Regions from separate parts of the Nocardiopsis codii genome, predicted to be linked through region 1. Evidence: predicted binding sites of a transcription regulator. Region 1 holds the regulator's gene; each other region holds the start of a gene.
The links. The regulator LexA, encoded in region 1, represses DNA repair genes until DNA is damaged. The targets are predictions, from matches to a motif close to TCGAACANNTGTTCGA.
Positions count from the first base shown of each region.

Region 2: uvrA (excinuclease ABC subunit UvrA) is a predicted target of LexA. The motif match lies at 1,914-1,929, and genes of this name have one in related genera.
Region 3: Q8791_RS16935 (DUF6504 family protein) is a predicted target of LexA. The motif match lies at 1,754-1,769, and genes of this name have one in related genera.
Region 4: ruvC (crossover junction endodeoxyribonuclease RuvC) is a predicted target of LexA. The motif match lies at 1,442-1,457, and genes of this name have one in related genera.

Region 1 covers NZ_JAUZMY010000004.1:80,215-84,689, reverse strand. The annotation lists partial or broken gene Q8791_RS05705 (vitamin B12-dependent ribonucleotide reductase) at 1-1,324, opposite strand, end outside; gene nrdR (transcriptional regulator NrdR) at 1,476-1,979, opposite strand; gene lexA (transcriptional repressor LexA) at 2,640-3,359, shown strand; gene Q8791_RS05690 (alpha/beta hydrolase family protein) at 3,555-4,475, shown strand, end outside.
Region 2 covers NZ_JAUZMY010000051.1:7,951-12,425, forward strand. The annotation lists gene uvrA (excinuclease ABC subunit UvrA) at 1-1,652, opposite strand, end outside; gene Q8791_RS30060 (TerC family protein) at 1,984-3,003, opposite strand; gene Q8791_RS30065 (glycosyltransferase family 4 protein) at 3,378-4,460, opposite strand; gene murJ (murein biosynthesis integral membrane protein MurJ) at 4,457-4,475, opposite strand, start outside.
Region 3 covers NZ_JAUZMY010000016.1:50,432-54,906, forward strand. The annotation lists gene Q8791_RS16925 (DinB family protein) at 1-601, opposite strand, end outside; gene Q8791_RS16930 (GNAT family N-acetyltransferase) at 781-1,407, shown strand; gene Q8791_RS16935 (DUF6504 family protein) at 1,404-1,688, opposite strand; gene Q8791_RS16940 (quinone oxidoreductase family protein) at 2,319-3,284, shown strand; gene Q8791_RS16945 (SPFH domain-containing protein) at 3,391-4,473, opposite strand.
Region 4 covers NZ_JAUZMY010000013.1:177,105-181,579, reverse strand. The annotation lists gene Q8791_RS15315 (J domain-containing protein) at 1-178, opposite strand, end outside; gene Q8791_RS15310 (NUDIX hydrolase) at 237-1,079, opposite strand; gene ruvC (crossover junction endodeoxyribonuclease RuvC) at 1,491-2,039, shown strand; gene ruvA (Holliday junction branch migration protein RuvA) at 2,090-2,704, shown strand; gene ruvB (Holliday junction branch migration DNA helicase RuvB) at 2,714-3,859, shown strand; gene yajC (preprotein translocase subunit YajC) at 4,207-4,475, shown strand, end outside.

The sequences.
Region 1 (4,475 bases):
GCAGGGCGCCCAGGTTGGCGTAGCCGATGCCGAGCTGCCGGTAGGCGCGGGTCGTCTCACCGATCTTCTCGGTCGGGAAGTCCGCGAAGGTGATGGAGATGTCCATCGCCGTGATGATCAGCTCGGTGAGCCGGGTGAAGCTCTCGACGTCGAAGGTGTCGTCCGCGCGCAGGAACTTCAGGAGGTTGATGGAGGCCAGGTTGCAGGACGAGTCGTCCAGGGACAGGTACTCGCTGCACGGGTTGCTGGCGCTGATCCGCCCGGTCTCGGGGTTGGTGTGCCAGTCCTGGATGGTGCCGTCGTACTGGATGCCGGGGTCGGCGCACTCCCACGCGGCCCTGGCCATCCGGGTGAACAGGTCCTTGGCGTCCACGGTGGCGACGACCTCGCCGGTGGTGCGGGACGTCAGGCCGAACTCGGACCCGGTGTCGACGGCGCGCATGAACGCGTCGGAGACCCGGACGGAGTTGTTGGCGTTCTGGTACTGGACGCTGAACATGTCGGCGCCGCCCAGGTCCACGTCGAAGCCGGCGTCGCGCAGGGCACGGATCTTGTGCTCCTCGCGGGACTTGGTCTCGACGAACTCCTCGATGTCGGGGTGGTCGACGTCCAGGACGACCATCTTGGCGGCGCGGCGGGTGGCGCCTCCGGACTTGATGGTCCCGGCGGAGGCGTCGGCTCCCCGCATGAAGGAGACGGGGCCGGAGGCCGTGCCGCCGGAGGACAGCAGCTCCTTGCTGGAGCGGATACGGGACAGGTTCACACCCGCTCCGGAGCCGCCCTTGAAGATGATCCCCTCTTCCTTGTACCAGTCGAGGATCGACTCCATGGTGTCGTCGACGGAGAGGATGAAGCACGCGCTGACCTGCTGCGCCGAGGTCGTCCCGACGTTGAACCAGACCGGCGAGTTGAAGCTGAAGAGCTGGTTGGCGAGGGCGTGCTTGAGCTCGTGGTCGAAGATCTCCGCGTCCTCGTCGCCGGCGAAGTAGCCGTGCTTGACGCCGGTCTCGGTGTAGACCCCGACGACGCGGTCGATGAGCTGCTTGAGGCTCCACTCGCGCTCGGGGGTGCCGGCGGCGCCGCGGAAGTACTTGCTCGCCACGATCTGGGTGGCGTTCATGGACCAGGACGCGGGGAACTCCACGCCGCGCTGCTCGAAGTTGACCGTGCCGTCGCGCCAGTTGGTCATGACGACGTCGCGGCGCTCCCATTCCAGGGCGTCGTACGGGTGGGTCCCGGGGGTCGTGAAGACCCGCTTGATCCTCAGCCCCTTGCGGTTCCCCTTGCCCTTGCGTCCCGTCGGTCCGCTGGCTGTCTCCGTCATCGTGGAGTCTCCCCTGCCTCATGGGCACGGCCTGCCCAACCGTGCACGGTGTCCTTGGAAAACGGGCGGGCCGGTCACGGGAGGGGTACCCCACGGTGGCCGGACCGCCCCGGCGGCGCCCCGCCCGCGACCCTCTCCCGGCCGCGGGGCGCTACCCGGTGGTGGTGCTGCTCTCGGGGAGGGCCTGCGCCCCGTCCGCGCCCTCGGACTCGCGGTCGCGACGCAGGCTGGCGATCTCGGACTCGAAGTCGGCGAGGCTCTCGAAACCGCGGTAGACGCTGGCGAAGTGCAGGTAGGCGACCTCGTCCAGGTCCCGCATGGGACCGAGGATGGCCAGGCCGATCTCATGGGCCGGCACCTCGGCGACGCCGCGTCCGCGGATCTCCTCCTCGACCTGTTGGCCGAGCTTGGCGAGGGCGTCCTCGGAGACGGGACGGCCCTGGCAGGCCCGGCGCACCCCGGCGATGATCTTGGTACGGCTGAAGGGCTCGGTGACGCCGGAGCGCTTGGCGACCATCAGCAGGACGGTCTCCTGCGTGGTGAAGCGGCGCTCGCACACGGGACAGGAGCGGCGGCGCCTGATGGCCGCGCCGTCGTCCGTGGACCTGCTGTCGATCACCCTGGTGTCCGGATGGCGGCAGAACGGACAGTGCATCCTGGTTCACCTGCTTCCCTCACCGAATCGACACCCTGTACCTCTACTAAACCACAACTCCTGGGCAATCCATCCCATGAGAGCACCAGATGTTGTGGTCGAACCTAGGCCTAGTGAGGGGTGCCCCGCAACCCGGCGACCGGCGTGTCCCGCACACGGGCACGCGGCGGCGGAGGCCTGCGGTCGGCGGCGGCACGGGGTGGGATCCGAAGGGGAGCCGGTCCGCCCCGGGGGCGGTCGGCGCCGACGACAAGAATAGCGGCGCGGGCCCTCGGCATCCGCTGCCCCCGGCGGCCTGTCGCACCCGGAAGTGCTCCCCACGAGGAGGTTTCACCCTGATGCCGGGGATTCGGGAGACCAGTCCCACATCCCACCGGAACCTCCCCCGGGGGACACGTGTTCGGGTATTCCGGGGACAGCACCACGTGAACACGTGTACACACGTCAGTAGAGGCCGGAAATTGACCGCGAAAACACACGGGACAATGGCCTGGGGCCTCGAACGCTTGTTTGATATCACCGTGCGCAACGTCTAATGTTGACTGTGATTTCACGCTGGTTTCGCCATCACGCGGACCCCAGGTCGGCACGGTCGCGAACCGGTGGTGGCCAGTCACGCAATCAGGCCCTGACCGAACCGAATGCCGAGGAGGCCCGGCCGTGCCGGAGGAGAATCCCGGAACCGCAGATTCCGCCACCGTTCTCACCGCAGTGGGGAACGCGGGTGGATCCACGCCCGAAGCCCCCAAACTCACCGCTCGACAGCAGAGTGTCCTGAACTGCATCCAGCGGTATGTGCGCGAGCGGGGCTTCCCCCCGTCGATAAGGGAAATCGGAGAAGCGGTCGGCCTCTCCAGCCCTTCCAGCGTGGCCCACCAGCTCAAGGTCCTCCAGCGCAAGGGCTACCTGCACCGCGACCAGAACCGCCCGCGGGCCGTGGAACTGCGCTCCCCCGGCCGTTCCACCGGCCAGACCGTGACCCCCGAGGACATCGACCCCTCGCGCGCCGCCGCCGTTCCGCTGGTCGGCCGGATCGCCGCCGGCGGTCCCATCCTCGCCGAGGAGTCGGTGGAGGACGTGCTAGCCCTGCCGCGCCAACTGGTCGGCGAGGGCCGCCTGTTCATGCTCACCGTGGTCGGCGACTCGATGATCGACGCGGCCATCACCGACGGCGACCTGGTCGTGGTCCGCCAGCAGCAGGACGCCAACAACGGTGACATCGTGGCGGCCCTGCTGGACGACGAGGCGACCGTCAAGGTCCTGCGCCGCGAGGAGGACGGCCACGTGTGGCTCATGCCCCGCAACGACGCCTACGAGCCGATCAACGGCGACGCCGCCACCGTCCTGGGCAAGGTCGTCGCGGTCATGCGCCGCGTCTGACCCGGCCCCGGCGACAGCCCGGCCCGCGCCTCCGGCACCGTCCCCGACGGACCGGGGGCGCCGTGCTGTGCCCTCCGGCGCCCGCCCGAACCCGCCGGGCCCGGGGGCTGGGCCCCGGCCGGGAACCGCCTCCGCCCGCCCCGGGGGGCCTGTGGACGACGGGGGTCCGTCCGGCGGGACCGCTAGGCTGAAACCGTGTCCACACCACTCTCCTCCCCCGTCGCCCGACCGCGCGCCGCTGTGGTCGGCGGTGTCCTCGCCGTCCTGCTCTCCACCGCCGCCTGCGCTCCGGCCGACGTCGACGGGGCCGAGGCGCCCGGGGTCGTCGGCGTCGAGCGCGAGCTGACCTTCGAGGGCGGCGGACACGAGGTGTCCGCGTCCTTCCGCGCTCCGCACGGCGCCTCCGAGCGGCTGCCAGGTGCGCTCATCATCTCCGGCAGCGGCCCGACCGACCGCGACGGCAACGCTCCCGCGCGGCCCGACGCCGACACCAATCAGAACCTGTCCCGTGTGCTCGCCGACGCGGGTGTGGCCTCTCTGCGCTACGACAAGTTCGGCAGCGGTCCGGACCCGCAGGTCGAGGAGGAGACCGGACCCGGCGGCGTCCGGAGGATCACCCCCGTGGATCCCGAGGTCTTCGACCGGCAGGTCGTGGCGGCCTACGAGGAACTGCTCGCGCAGCCCGAGGTGGACCCCCGGCGCGTGGTCGTCGTCGGACACAGCGAGGGCGCCCTCTACGCCCTGCGCGCCCACCGGCTCATCGGCTCCGGTCACCCCTCGCCCGCACTGGTGCTGGCCGCCCCTCCGGGCACCCGCTACCTGGACCTCCTCGACCGGCAGGTCACCGAGCAGGTCCGCCTGGCCGAGGGGACGGGCCAGCTCGGGGAGTCGGAGGCCGTCCGGATCCTCTCGGACATGCGGGCCGGGCGTGCCGCGATCAGGGGCGGGCGCGACATCACGTCGCAGGACAGCGACCAGTTCGGCGTCTACACCCCGTGGAACGCCGAATTCCTCTCCTACATGGACGGCCTGGACCCGGTCGAACTGGGACGGGACCTGCCCGAGGGCACCCCGGTCCTGGTCCTGTGGGGGGAGGACGACGCCCAGGTCTCCCGT
Region 2 (4,475 bases), on a different contig from region 1:
TGCTCGACCACGATGAGCGTGTTGCCGATGTCGCGCAGCCGCTGCAGGGTCTCCAGCAGGCGGGCGTTGTCGCGCTGGTGCAGGCCGATGGACGGCTCGTCGAGCACGTACAGCACGCCCACCAGGCCGGAACCGATCTGTGTGGCCAGCCTGATCCGCTGGGCCTCGCCGCCCGAGAGCGACCCGGACGACCGGGCCAGGCTCAGGTAGTCCAGGCCGACGTCGAGCAGGAAGCCGAGCCGGGCGTTGATCTCCTTGAGCACCTGGGCGGCGATGACCATGTCGCGGTCGGAGAGCTTGAGCCCGGCGAGGAAGGCCGCGCTGTCGGTGAGCGACATCTGGGCGACGTCGGCGATGGACCGGCCGCCGACGGTCACGGCCAGCACGACCGGCTTGAGACGGGTCCCCTCACAGGTGGGGCAGGGCACCGTTCTCATGTACCCCTCCAGACGCTCGCGACCGTAGTCGCTCTCGGTCTCGGAGTGGCGGCGCTTCACCCAGGGGATGACGCCCTCGAACTCGGTGTAGTAGGAGCGGTTGCGCCCGTACCGGTTGCGGTAGGTGACGTGGACCTGGGTGTCGTGCCCCTCCATCAGCGCCTTGCGCGCACGGCGCGGCAGCTTCTCCCAGGACGTGTCCAGGTCGAACCCGACGGCCTCGCCGACCGCGGTCAGGATGCGTTCCCAGTAACCGCTGTTGGGACCGCCGGACCAGGGGCCGATGGCGCCCTCGGCGAGCGTCTTCTCCGGGTCGGGGACCAGCAGTTCGGGGTCGACCTCCATACGGGTGCCCAGGCCCGAGCAGTCGGGGCAGGCGCCGTAGGGGGCGTTGAAGGAGAAGGAGCGGGGTTCGAGCTGCTCGAAGGACAGGTCGTCGTAGGGGCAGTACAGGTGCTCGGAGAACACCTTCTCGCGCTCGGCGTCGTCGGCGTCCAGGTCCACGAAGTCCAGGACGATGGTGCCGCCCGCGAGCTTGAGCGCGGTCTCTACCGAGTCGTTGAGGCGCCCGCGCGCCCCCTCCTTGACGGCGAGCCGGTCCACGACCACGGCGATGTCGTGCTTGTCGTAACGGCCCAGCTTGGGCGCCTCGTCGAGGCGTACGGCCTCGCCGTCAACGACCGCGCGGGTGTAGCCCTTGGACTGGAGGTCCTTGAAGAGTTCGGTGTACTCGCCCTTGCGCCCGCGCACGACCGGGGCGAGCACCTGGAAGCGGGTGCCCTCGGTCATCTCCAGGACGCGGTCCACGATCTGCTGCGGCGTCTGCCGCGCGATCTCGCGGTGGCACTCCGGACAGTGCGGGACCCCGACGCGCGCCCACAGCAGGCGCAGGTAGTCGTACACCTCGGTGATGGTGCCGACCGTGGAGCGCGGGTTGCGGCTGGTGGACTTCTGGTCGATGGACACGGCCGGGGAGAGGCCCTCGATGAAGTCCACGTCCGGTTTGTCCATCTGGCCGAGGAACTGGCGCGCATACGCGGAGAGGGACTCGACGTAGCGGCGCTGCCCCTCGGCGAAGATCGTGTCGAAGGCCAGCGACGACTTCCCCGACCCGGACAGGCCGGTGAACACGATCATGGAGTCACGCGGCAGGTCCAGCGAGACGTCCTTGAGGTTGTGCTCTCGGGCTCCCCGGACTACCAGTTGTTCGACCATCGAGTGAGACATCCTTCGGCATAGGCGCACAGGGTGCGGTCCGCGTCGGACGACGGCGGCTGACCCGTGTGTGGCTTCGCGGCGTGGCGGTCGAACGACCCCAGGCGACCGCCTCGGCCTCGGAATCGGGCCGGTGAGGGGATGCGGGGAGGGCGTAGGCCTCCCCGTCCGTCAAGACTAACGATCGCCGGCGACGGTTTCTTCCACAACGGAGAAGTGGTGGCGCCCCGACGCTCCGGCGTCAGGACACCACCACTATAGACGAACAGTTGTTCGAGAAAGGTCGTTTCGCGCGAGGTCCGCGAGCCGGGCGGAGACCGCCCGCCCGATATCAGGACCTGTCGGCCGGGACGTCCTTTTCGCCCTCGACGGCAGCGTTGTTGCGCTCGTCGATCCTGGACTTGACCAGGCTTCCGACGATGGTGATCGTCATGATGCCGAGGATCACGGTCAGCGAGGCGCCGATGCCGATGTCCACGATGTGGATGCCGTTCTCGTGCAGCGCGTGGAAGATCATCTTCACACCGATGAACAGCATGATCGCCGACAGGCCCCAGCTGATGTAGGCCAGGCGGTCCATCAGTCCGGCCAGCAGGAAGTACAGCTGGCGCAGGCCCAGCAGCGCGAAGGCGTTGGCGGTGAAGACGATGTAGGCGTCCTGGGTCAGGCCGAAGATCGCCGGGATGGAGTCGACGGCGAAGACCAGGTCGATGACGCCGATGGCGAGGATCACCAGGAGCATCGGGGTGACGTGCCGCCTGCCGTCGAGCTTCACGGTCAGCTTGGCGCCGTGGTAGCCGTCACTGACCGGCCAGAAGCGCTTGACCAGGCGGACCACCGGGGTCTGCGTGAAGTCCTTCTCCTCCTCGTCGCCCTTCATGTGATCCCGGATGATCTTGTAACCGGTGTAGATCAGGAAGGCGCCGAAGAGGTAGAAGACCTCGCTCCAGGCGTTGATGACCTGGGCGCCGAGGACGATGAAGATGCCGCGCATGACGAGCGCGATCACGATGCCGACGAGCAGGACCTCGTGCTGGTACTTCTTCGGTACGGCGAAGGAGCCCATGAGGAGGTAGAACACGAAGAGGTTGTCGATGCTCAGGCTCTTCTCGGTGACGAAGCCCGCGAAGTACTCCGCGCCGGCCCCACCGCCGCCGAAGTACCAGACCCCGAAACCGAAGAGGATGGCGATACCGATGTAGAAGGCCGCCCACCAGGCAGCCTGCTTGATCCCGAACTCCTGGGGACCCTTCTTCTTACTCCACGGGTGGTCGACGATGGCCAGGTCGATCACCAGGATGGCGATCATGCCACCGATCGTCGCGGCCCACACCCACAAGGGAACATTCACGGACGGATTCTCCTCCGGTCAGTGCGCGCGAGCTGAGTGCACGCACGGCGAATTACCGGAGGTCTCTCCCGCTCACGTCCGGAGGACGTGAACCGACGGCACCGGGAGAACGACTCTGTACTCCGTGATGACGACACCGCCGCGACAGGGATACTCCCCTCACGTGAAACCAAGGGTACCGTTCGTGCGCACGCAGTGACGCACGAAAGCCCTGAGATCAGCATGGCATCTCCGGTGTCTTTGAGGAAGACACCGGGACGGTGGCATTCCCCGCTCCGCCGGGACACATCATCCGGTCCTCCGGGACACCGGCGGCCCCTCCGGCGACGGGCCCGGCCCCCGGAGGCGGCGGCGCTCCCGGCGCCCGTCCGCGTTCAGCGGCGCAGCACCGACTTGTACACGGAGGCGGCGGCCTCCACGGCGTCCTCCTCGCTCGGCAGGTCCCGGGCGGCCTCCTGCGAACGGGCCCGCAGGTCGTCCGCCAGCACGGGGTCGTCCAGGACGCGTCCCACCGCCGCCGCGAACGCCGCCGTGTCCCCCGGCGGCACCATCAGCACCGTCCCCGAGTACAGGTCGGGGATGCCCCCCACCCGGGTGGAGACCACGGGAAGTCCCGCCCGCAACGCCTCCATGATCACCAGCGACGGCCCCTCCCACTGGCTGGTCAGGCAGAACACGTCCGCCGCCGCGAGCAGATCCGCCACGTCCGACCGGTGGCCCAGCATGCGCACGTCGGCGCCCATCTCGGCCGCCGTGTCGTGCAGGCGGCCCCACAGGGGGCCGTCCCCGGCGATCGCGATCACCGGCTCCGGACTGCGGTCGGCGATGGCGGGCGCCGCCTCCAACAGCATGTGCAGCCCCTTCTGCTCCGCCAGCCGTCCGATGGTCAGCAGGAGGGGCCGTTCGGGGAGGACGGCCAGGTCGGCACGGGTGGCCTCACGGCCGTTCAACGGCGTTCCGGTCTCCGGCGCGGCCACCACGGCCAGGCGCGCCTCCCTCGCGCCGAGGGCGCGCATCCGCTGCACCAGGTCCCCGGACACGCCCAGCACCGCGTCCGCGCGGCGGGCCACGATCCTCTCCAGGACCGGGTAGGCCAGGGCCAGGGCTCCCCCGACCGGCGGCGGCGCGTTGTGCGCGGTCACCACCAGCGGGTCGGCGCCCGCCAGGGCGCACAGCGCACCCGCGCGCATCCCGTGCGCGTGGACCACGTCCGCGTTTCTCGTCAGTGCGCGCAGCAGCAGCACCGAACCGGGGTCCCCCAGCGAGGGCGCCCGGCCGATGGGCACCGGGGAGAAGCGCAGTCCCGCCGAGGTGAAACCGAACTCGCGCTCGGCCGCGGCCGGTCCGAGCACCGCCACCCGGTACCCGCGGGCGCGCAGACCCGCGCCCAGTGAGCGGACGTGGCGGCCCACCCCTCCTGTACTGGTACCGACGACCAGCGCGATCCTGCCGTTCACCGTTTCCCCTTCCTC
Region 3 (4,475 bases), on a different contig from region 1:
CGCCCCCTCCGGCGGCGGCCCCCGCCTCGCGCGCCGCGCGCTCCACGCGGTCCCGGTACTCCTCCCACCAGCCCTGTCCCACGGCGGGCAGGTTGTCGTTGCCCTGCCCCAGACCCGCGGCGCCGTCGATGGCCTCCCGGACGAGATCGGCGTGTCCCGCGTGCCGGTCGGTCTCGGCGACCAGGTGCACCAGGACCCGGAACACCGTCACCTCGCGCCGCTCCTCCGGCCACCACCACACGTGGCCGACGGCGTCCGGCCCCAGCTCGGCCACCGTGGCGTCCCCGTGGGCCCACACCCGCCGGTACAGGCCGGTGATGTACTCGCGCGACTCGTCGGGGGTGACCCACATGTCCGTGTTGGGCTCAGCGTCGGGATCGGCCCAGGGCACCGGTTCGGCGAAGGGGCGCCCGAACACGGCTCCCAGGTAGTCCGACTCCACGCTGACCAGATGCTTGACCAGGCCCAGAAGGTTGGTTCCGGTCGGTGTCACCGGTCGTCGGACGTCGTACTCCGACAGGCCGTCCAGCTTCCACAGCACGGCCTCCCTGGCCCCCTGGAGGTACTGGAGGAGGATGGCGGCCGACTCTTTCGCGGTCATTCCCGAACGCCTTTCACGAGGGTCGCCCCGCCCGGACGGGCGGGGTTCGGAACTGTTCGATCCACCACGGCCGCGGCCGGGCCGGCCACCCGGCCCCCAAAGGCCGATCCGTGCCGGGTGATCGGTCCGGGCGCGTATCGTGAGCGCACTCCGCACCGTTGACAAGGGGAGACAACGGCATGTCCACCAGCCGGCACGCACGGATGCTGCCTTCCGTAATCCTGGAGACCGAGCGCCTGCGCCTGCGCGCGTTCGTCGAGGCCGACATCGACGACGTGTACGCCGGCTGCACCGACGCCGAACTCCAACAGTGGATCCCCATCCCCCGTCCCGGTGTGCGCTACACCCGCCAGGACGCCGAGCAGTGGTGCCGCCAGATCGCCCCGGGCATGCGCACCGGGGGCGAGGGCCAGCAGTGGGCCGTGGTGGAGAGGGGTTCGGGCCGCCTCATCGGCTCCATCGGCCTGGTCCGCACCCTGTGGCCCGCCATGAACACCGAGGTCGGCTACTGGGTGGCCCCCTGGGGGCGCGGCCGCGGGTACGCGACCGAGGCGGCCGTGGCCGTCTCCCGGTGGGCGATCGACCAGGGCTTCCTGCGCGTGGAGATCAAGGCGGCTACCGGGAACACCGGCTCCCGCCGGGTCGCCGAGGGGGCCGGTTTCACCCTCGAGGGTGTCGAGCGGAGCGCGATGCCGCTGCACGAGGGCCGGACGGACCTGGCCGTGTACAGCCTCCTCCCGTCCGACCTGGCCCGAAGCCGGACGCCGGCACGGGGTGGTGCGCCCCGCGCCGACGCCGCGCCCTAACCCCATACCCGGGAGAGCAGCCAGGTCCCGCTGGCGGTGTCGTGGCGCAGTTCGTACACGCCCTGGGACGCTCCGGCCTCCACCCTCCAGTGCCTGCGCTCGGGCACCTGGGACCCGCTCACCGGGGTCCAGTCCATGCGCAGGGTGACCCAGTGGTCGAGGATCCTCCGCACGCCGTACACCCTTCCGTTCCACGTGAACCGGGCCGGGCGCCCGTCGTCCTCGACGACGGTGACCTCCGCCCCGTAGTACCGTCCCACGACACTTCCCCTCAGCATCATCCGCCTCCTGAGCCCCGACGCACGCCACCGGGACGCCCACTCGTGGGGAAGACGCGAACGGGCGATCGAACATGTGTTCTAATCCTAGCGACATCAGTGGCCCCGCGGAACTGTTTCGGGGACTTCCGCATCCCCTCATGTGACGACGGCGCCGCGCCCCGTGCCCCTGCCGGGCCGGGATCGGCACGCGGAGCAGCCCGCCCCCGCCGACCACCGCGAGGCACCCACCCGATGTCGGACAGCGGCAGGCCGCTGCGCCCCGCAGACCCCTGAACAGGACGCCCACCGCGTTCCCGGTCGGCGAGGGCGGCACCCGGCACCGCGGACCCGGCCCGGGGCCCCTGCGACCGGCTCGTCGCTGCTGTGGCGTCGAACGGGCACACGGGCGGACCACCCCTGCGTCCGGGGGATCCACGCGAACGCGACGGCTACGGCGTCGCGACCCGCCCCGGGCCCGGCAACGAACCCCTCGGCGTGCTCTTCACCGGCTTCTCCGTCGGCGAGATCGCCGACGGGCAGCAGCCGTCGGGACCGGGCACGCCCCCGTGGGCCACGCCGCCCCGGCGTGACGCGTCCGGCTTCGGGGCTGGCATGATGCCGGGAACCGACCCCGAAAGGAGCAGTGGACCCATGCGTGCCATCGTGATCGAGGAGAACGGCGGACCCGAGGTTCTGCGGCTGAGTGAGACCGCCGACCCCGTGCCCGGTCCCGGCGAGGTGCTGATCGACGTGGAGGCCCGCGGGGTCAACTTCATCGACATCTACCAGCGCAGCGGCATGTACGACGTCCCCCTCCCCTTCGTCCCGGGGATGGAGGCCGCCGGGGTGGTCGCCGCGCTCGGCGAGGGCGTCTCCGACCTGTCCGTCGGCCAGCGGGTCGGTTGGGCGATGGCCCCGGGGGCGTACGCCGACAGGACCGCCGTCAAGGCCTCACTGGTCGTCCCCGTCCCCGACGCGGTGTCCTCCGAGCAGGCCGCCGCCCTGTTCCTCCAGGGCATGACCGCCCACTACCTCACGCACTCCGTGTACCCGGTGGCCGAGGGCGACACCGTGCTCGTGCACGCGGCGGCGGGCGGTACCGGGCTGCTCGTCACCCAGCTGGCCAAGGAGCGCGGCGCCCGCGTCATCGGCACCGTGTCCACGGAGGAGAAGGAGCGCGTGGCCAGGGGGGCCGGCGCCGACGAGGTCATCCGCTACACCGAGACCCCGGTGGCCGAGGCGGTGCGCTCCCTCACCGGCGGCGAGGGCGTGGCCGCGGTCTACGACGGCGTGGGCCGGGACACCTTCGACGCCAGCCTGGACTCGCTGCGCCCGCGCGGTGTGCTGGCCCTGTTCGGTCAGTCCTCCGGAGCGGTCGCGCCGGTGGACCCGCAGCGCCTCAACTCGGCCGGCTCGGTGTACCTGACACGGCCGTCGCTGGCCTACTTCGTGGCGGACCGCGAGGAGCTGCTGGGCAGGGCCCGCGACCTGTTCGACCTGGTGGGGGCGGGACGCCTGGACGTACGGGTCGGCGGCCGGTACGCGCTGGCCGACGCCGGGCGCGCACACGCCGACCTGGCCTCCCGGAAGACCACGGGCAAGCTCCTGCTGGTGTGACGCCGGGCTTCCCCGGCGGCCCCTCCGGCGGGTGCGCGGGGAGGGTGCGGCCGTTCGCCGGCGCCGCCCTCCCCGGCCCTCACCGGGATCCGTCGGGGCTCCGGTCTCAGGTTTCCTCGCGCGGCTCCGGTGGCGAGCCGGCGATGCCCACCCCGGCGCGGCGGACGTCGTCGCGGGCGTCCGCGACCGCTCGTTCCGCGGCCTCGGCCGCGTCCATCGCGGCCTGCGCCGACGAGGACTGGGCCGGGTCCGGACCGGTGATCCGGGCGGGCCCGCCCTCCTGCCCGTCACCGTTCTTCTCGGTGGACGGCTTGCTGTCGGCGGCGTCGCCGGCGAAGGCGTGGCTGACGTTCTTGACCGCCTCGGTGAACTCGCCGGGGATGACCCAGAACGTGTTCCCCTCGCCCTGCGCCAGGCTCGGCAGGGTCTCCAGGTACTTGTACGCGAGCAGCTTGGCGTCGGCGTTGTTGGCGTGCACCGCCTGGAACACGCGCTCGATCGCCTTGGCCTCACCGTCGGCCCGCAGGATGGCGGCCTGCTGGTCGCCCTGGGCCTCCAGGATGGCCTGCTGCCGGGCGCCCTCCGCCTTCAGGATGCGGGACTGGCGCTCGCCCTCGGCGTGCAGGATGGCCGCGCGCTTGTCGCGGTCGGCCCGCATCTGCTTCTCCATCGCCTCCTTGATGGTGGGAGGCGGGTCGATCGCCTTGATCTCGACCCTGTTGACGCGGATGCCCCACTTGCCGGTGGTCTCGTCGAGGACGCCGCGCAGGCGGGTGTTGATCTCCTCGCGGGAGGTGAGTGTCTCCTCCAGGTCCATCGAGCCGATGACGTTGCGCAGGGTGGTGACCGTCAACTGGTCGATGGCCTGGATGTAGTTGGCGACCTCGTACGCCGCCGCCTTGGGCGCGGTGACCTGGTAGTACAGGACGGTGTCGATGTTGACGACCAGGTTGTCCTGGGTGATCACCGGTTGGGGGCGCGAGCTGAACACGTGCTCGCGCAGGTCGAACTTGGAGTTGACGCGGTCGACGCCCGGGACGATGAAGTTCAGGCCGGGGTCGAGGGTGCGGATGTAGCGGCCGAAGCGTTCGATGTTGTACGCCCTCGCCTGGGGGACGATACGGATCGCGGAGAGGGCGATCGCGACGAACAGGACCGCGAGAATGATGAGGGGGATGGTCGGATCGATCA
Region 4 (4,475 bases), on a different contig from region 1:
CGGGCGCGGGGTCGGGGTGGACGAGGCGGGCCAGGCGCCGGTACGCGGCAGTGGCGGCCCGGGGGACGTCTCCGCCGCCGGCCGGCACCGGGCCGAACAGCGCCACGGGGTCCTCGGCCATGGTGACGGCGCGCAGCGCCGCGTCGAAGGCTGCGGTGTCGTGCGGTTCCGTGCCCATCAGGTCCTCCGTTCCTGTGCGTGGTGGCGTGGTCCCCGTCGCGGTCGTCCCGCCCCGGTCACTGGGTGCTCCTCAGCAGGGGCGGGTGCAGGAGCGCGGCGCCCCCGGCCCGGTAGAGGCGGGCGCGGCGTCCGCCGCCGGGGCCGCCGTGCTCGGCGAGTTCCCCGGTGTCCTCCACGAACCCGGGGGTGGCGAGGATCTTGCGGTGGAAGTTGGCGGCGTGCAGTGTGCGCCCCCACACCGCCTGGTAGACCTCCCGCAGCGCGGTGATGGTGAAGGCGGACGGCAGGAACGCGGTGGCCAGAGCGGTGTACTCCAGCTTGGAGCGGGCGCGCTCGACCGCGTCGGCGATGATCCGCCCGTGGTCGAAGGCGAGGTCGCGGTCGGCGCGGGTGTCCTCGCCGAGTCCGAGTCCGAGCCCGCTCCACGGGACCCAGGCCGCCTCCTCGGTGTCGCGGCCGCTGTGGGGGTCGGGCAGGTCGGGGGCCAGGAGCATGTGGGCGACCGAGAACACGCGCATGCGGGGGTCCCGGCCCCGCGCCCCGTAGGTGCCCAGCTGCTCCAGGTGCAGTTCGGTGGGCAGGCGGGTCTTCTCCGACAGCACGCGCAGGGCGGCGTCGGGCAGGTCGGGGTCGGCGGGGCCGTCCGGCCCGTCCTCCGCCCGGACGAACCCGCCGGGCAGGGCCCACCAGCCGCGCTGCGGGTGGGCGGCGCGCCGGGTCAGCAGCACGTGGGGGGTGCCCGCCCTCCGCGCTCCGTCCTCCCCGGCGTCGCCCTCCGGCCGGATGGTGAGGGCGACGACGTCGACCGTGACCGCCGCGGGGGCGAAGGCGTGGGGGTCGTAGCCCGAGAGGAACCGGCTCTCCGGCCCGTCGTGCGGTGGCGTCCTGGCGTCGGTCACGTGCGGTTCCTTGTTCTTCTCAGTCTGAGTTTTTCTCGATCTGAGGTGAACTTAGCACGCGGTTCGGCCTCCGTCCACCCCTTTCCCGTTGCCCGCCCCCGGGACGGGTCCTTCCGGGCGGTGGAGCGCAGGAGGAACCACACGGCGGCCGCGAACCAGGAGAGTCCGACCGTCAGGACCATCCGCTGTCCCAGGCCGTGGAAGCCGTGCTCCGCGGACGCCGTGAAGGCCGCGGAGAGCGGCGGGACGAGCGCGCCCCGGGCTCGACTGAGCCGCCGCGCCGTCGCCGGGGAAGCGGCGGCGGGGCGGCGACACGCCCGGGCGGGCGGACGGCGGGGGTCGGTGCCCACCGCTAGCATGGTGCGAACGGACGTTCGACCGGCTGTGCGAAGACGAGCGAGGGTGTGCGGAGTGCGAGTGTTGGGGATCGACCCGGGGCTGACCCGGTGCGGCGTCGGTGTCGTCGAGGGGGCCATCGGCAAACCGCTCACCCTGCTCGGGGCCGACGCCGTCCGCACCAGCCCCGACACCGAACTCCCCCAGCGGCTCGTCGGCATCGAGCGCGGGATCGAGGAGTGGCTGGACCGGTTCCAGCCCGACGCGGTCGCCGTGGAGCGGGTCTTCGCCCAGCACAACCTCAGCACGGTCATGGGCACCGCCCAGGCCAGCGGCATCGCCCTGGTGTGCGCCGCCCGGCGGGGCCTGCCCGTCGCGCTGCACACCCCCAGCGAGGCCAAGGCCGCCATCACCGGCAGCGGCCGTGCCGACAAGGCACAGGTCGGCACCATGGTGGCGCGTATCCTCGGACTCGACGGTCCCCCCAGACCCGCGGACGCGGCGGACGCCGTCGCCCTGGCCATCTGCCACATCTGGCGCGGTGGGGCCCAGGCGCGCGTCGCACAGGCCGCACAGGACTTCGCCCGCAAGGTGGAACTCGCCCGCCGTACCCGCGGCCGCTAGTTCCCCGCCCCCAGGAAGGAGAAGGGCGCCGCCCCCGGTGCCCGCACGAGATGATCGCGTTCCTCACCGGCCGGGTGGCCGCACGTGGCGCGGGCAGCGCCGTGATCGACGTCGGCGGGGTCGGCATGACCGTCCAGTGCACCCCCTCCGCACTGTCCCGGCTGCACGTCGGCGAGACCGGCACCGTCGCCACCAGCCTCATCGTCCGCGAGGACTCCCTGACCCTGTTCGGGTTCGCCGACGACGACGAGAGGCACCTGTTCGAGCGGGTGCAGACGGCCTCCGGTGTCGGGCCGCGCCTGGCCCTGGCCATCCTCTCCGTCCACAGCCCGGCCGGCCTGCGCCAGGCCGTGGCGACCGAGGACACCGCGGCGCTCACCCGCGTGCCCGGCATCGGCAGGAAGGGCGCGCAGCGCATCGTCCTCGAACTGGCGGGCAAGCTGGAGTCGCCGGTCCTCGGCGACGGCACGCTGCCGCCCGCCGACGGCGCCCCCGCGGGGGTGTCCGACTCCGCCCGGCGCGCGCAGGTCGTCTCCGGCCTGGTCAACCTCGGCTGGTCGGCCAAGGACGCCGAGGCCGCCGCGGCGGCCGTCACCGCCGAGTCCGAGTCCACGGACGTCGCCGTCCTGCTGCGTACCGCTCTGCGCAGGCTCAGCCGCGCCTAGGAGGGAGGGATGGACCCCATGCACGAACCGCACGAGCCCCGCGAGGCGTACGAGCCCGCCCCCTACGAGCGCGAGGCGGTCTCCTCCGACGCCAGCCTCGACGACCGCCAGGTCGAGGGGGCCCTGCGCCCCCGCGCCCTGGACGAGTTCGTCGGACAGAAGCGGGTGCGCGAACAGCTCTCCCTGGTGCTCGACAGCGCCCGCAGGCGCAACCGGGCCCCGGACCACATCCTCATGTCCGGCGGCCCCGGTCTGGGCAAGACCACCCTGGCCATGATCGTCGCCGCCGAGATGGGCGCCCCGCTGCGCATCACCTCGGGCCCCGCCATCGAGCGGTCCGGCGACCTGGCAGCGGTGCTGTCCACCCTCCAGGAGGGCGAGGTGCTGTTCCTGGACGAGATCCACCGGATGGCCCGCCCCGCCGAGGAGATGCTCTACGTGGCGATGGAGGACTACCGGGTCGACGTCGTGGTCGGCAAGGGGCCCGGAGCCACCGCGATCCCCCTGGAGATCGCCCCGTTCACCCTGGTCGGGGCCACCACCAGGGCGGGCATGCTCCCCGCCCCGCTGCGCGACCGGTTCGGGTTCACCGCGCACATGGACTTCTACTCGCCCGAGGAGCTGGAGCAGATCCTGAACCGCTCCGCCGGGCTGCTCGGCGCACCCCTGGCGGAGGACGCGGCCCGGGAGATCGCCGGGCGCTCGCGCGGGACGCCCCGTATCGCCAACCGGCTGCTGCGCCGGGTGCGCGACTACGCCGAGGTGCGGGGCGACGGGCACCTGTCACTGCGGACCGCCCGCGCCGCGCTCGAACTGTACGAGGTCGACGAACTCGGCCTGGACCGGCTGGACCGCGCCATCCTCGACGTCCTCATGAACCGCTTCCGCGGCGGCCCGGTCGGCCTGTCCACGCTCGCGGTGTCGGTGGGGGAGGAGGCCGAGACCGTGGAGGTCGTGGCCGAGCCGTTCCTGGTCCGGTCCGGCTTCCTGGCGCGCACCCCGCGCGGGCGGGTCGCCACCCCGCAGGCCTGGGCGCACATGGGGCTGACGCCGCCGCCGGACGCCGCGTTCGGCGCGGCGACCGCCGGCGCCGCCGCCGGGGGGTCGGCCAACGGGTCCGCGGCCTCCGGCGGCGCAGGGACGGGGACGCCCTGACCGGGCGGCCTCCGGTACCTCCTGACGGGGTGGGCTGACACGGGGCGCCTGTCCGGGCACAATGGGTTCCGCGTGCGTGAAACGGGGCTGAACCGTTAACACTCCGATCTCGGTCGGTGGGGGATTGGTGACCGGCGCCACGTAAGCTGGGACGAATCAGCCGATACGGGGCATGGCTCCGTACGTGTCGTTGGACACCGGCGGAACGAGTTGGACGTCCGGTGCGTTGTACGTGCCGGATGTGGTCCGGATCGTTCCCGGTTCGGTCGACACGAAGAAGGTGGCCGCCGAGGTGTCCCAACCGGCACCCGTGGGCCACGTGACGAAACGTCAGGAAGGACGCCCCCGTGCAGGGCCTTTACCACCTCGCCGACGCAGCAGAGCCCACGGGCGGGCTTCTCGGTATGCTGTTCCCGTTCCTGATGATCATCCTGGTCTTCTGGCTGCTGTTCTGGCGCCCGAACCAGAAGCGTCGCCAGCAGGAGGCGCAGATGCAGAGCGCTCTCGCCCCCGGCGTCGAGGTGATGACCAAGGCGGGCATCTTCGCGACCATCGTCGAGATCCACGAGCAGGACGTCCTGCTGGAGATCTCGCCCGGCACGCGCATCCGCATGCT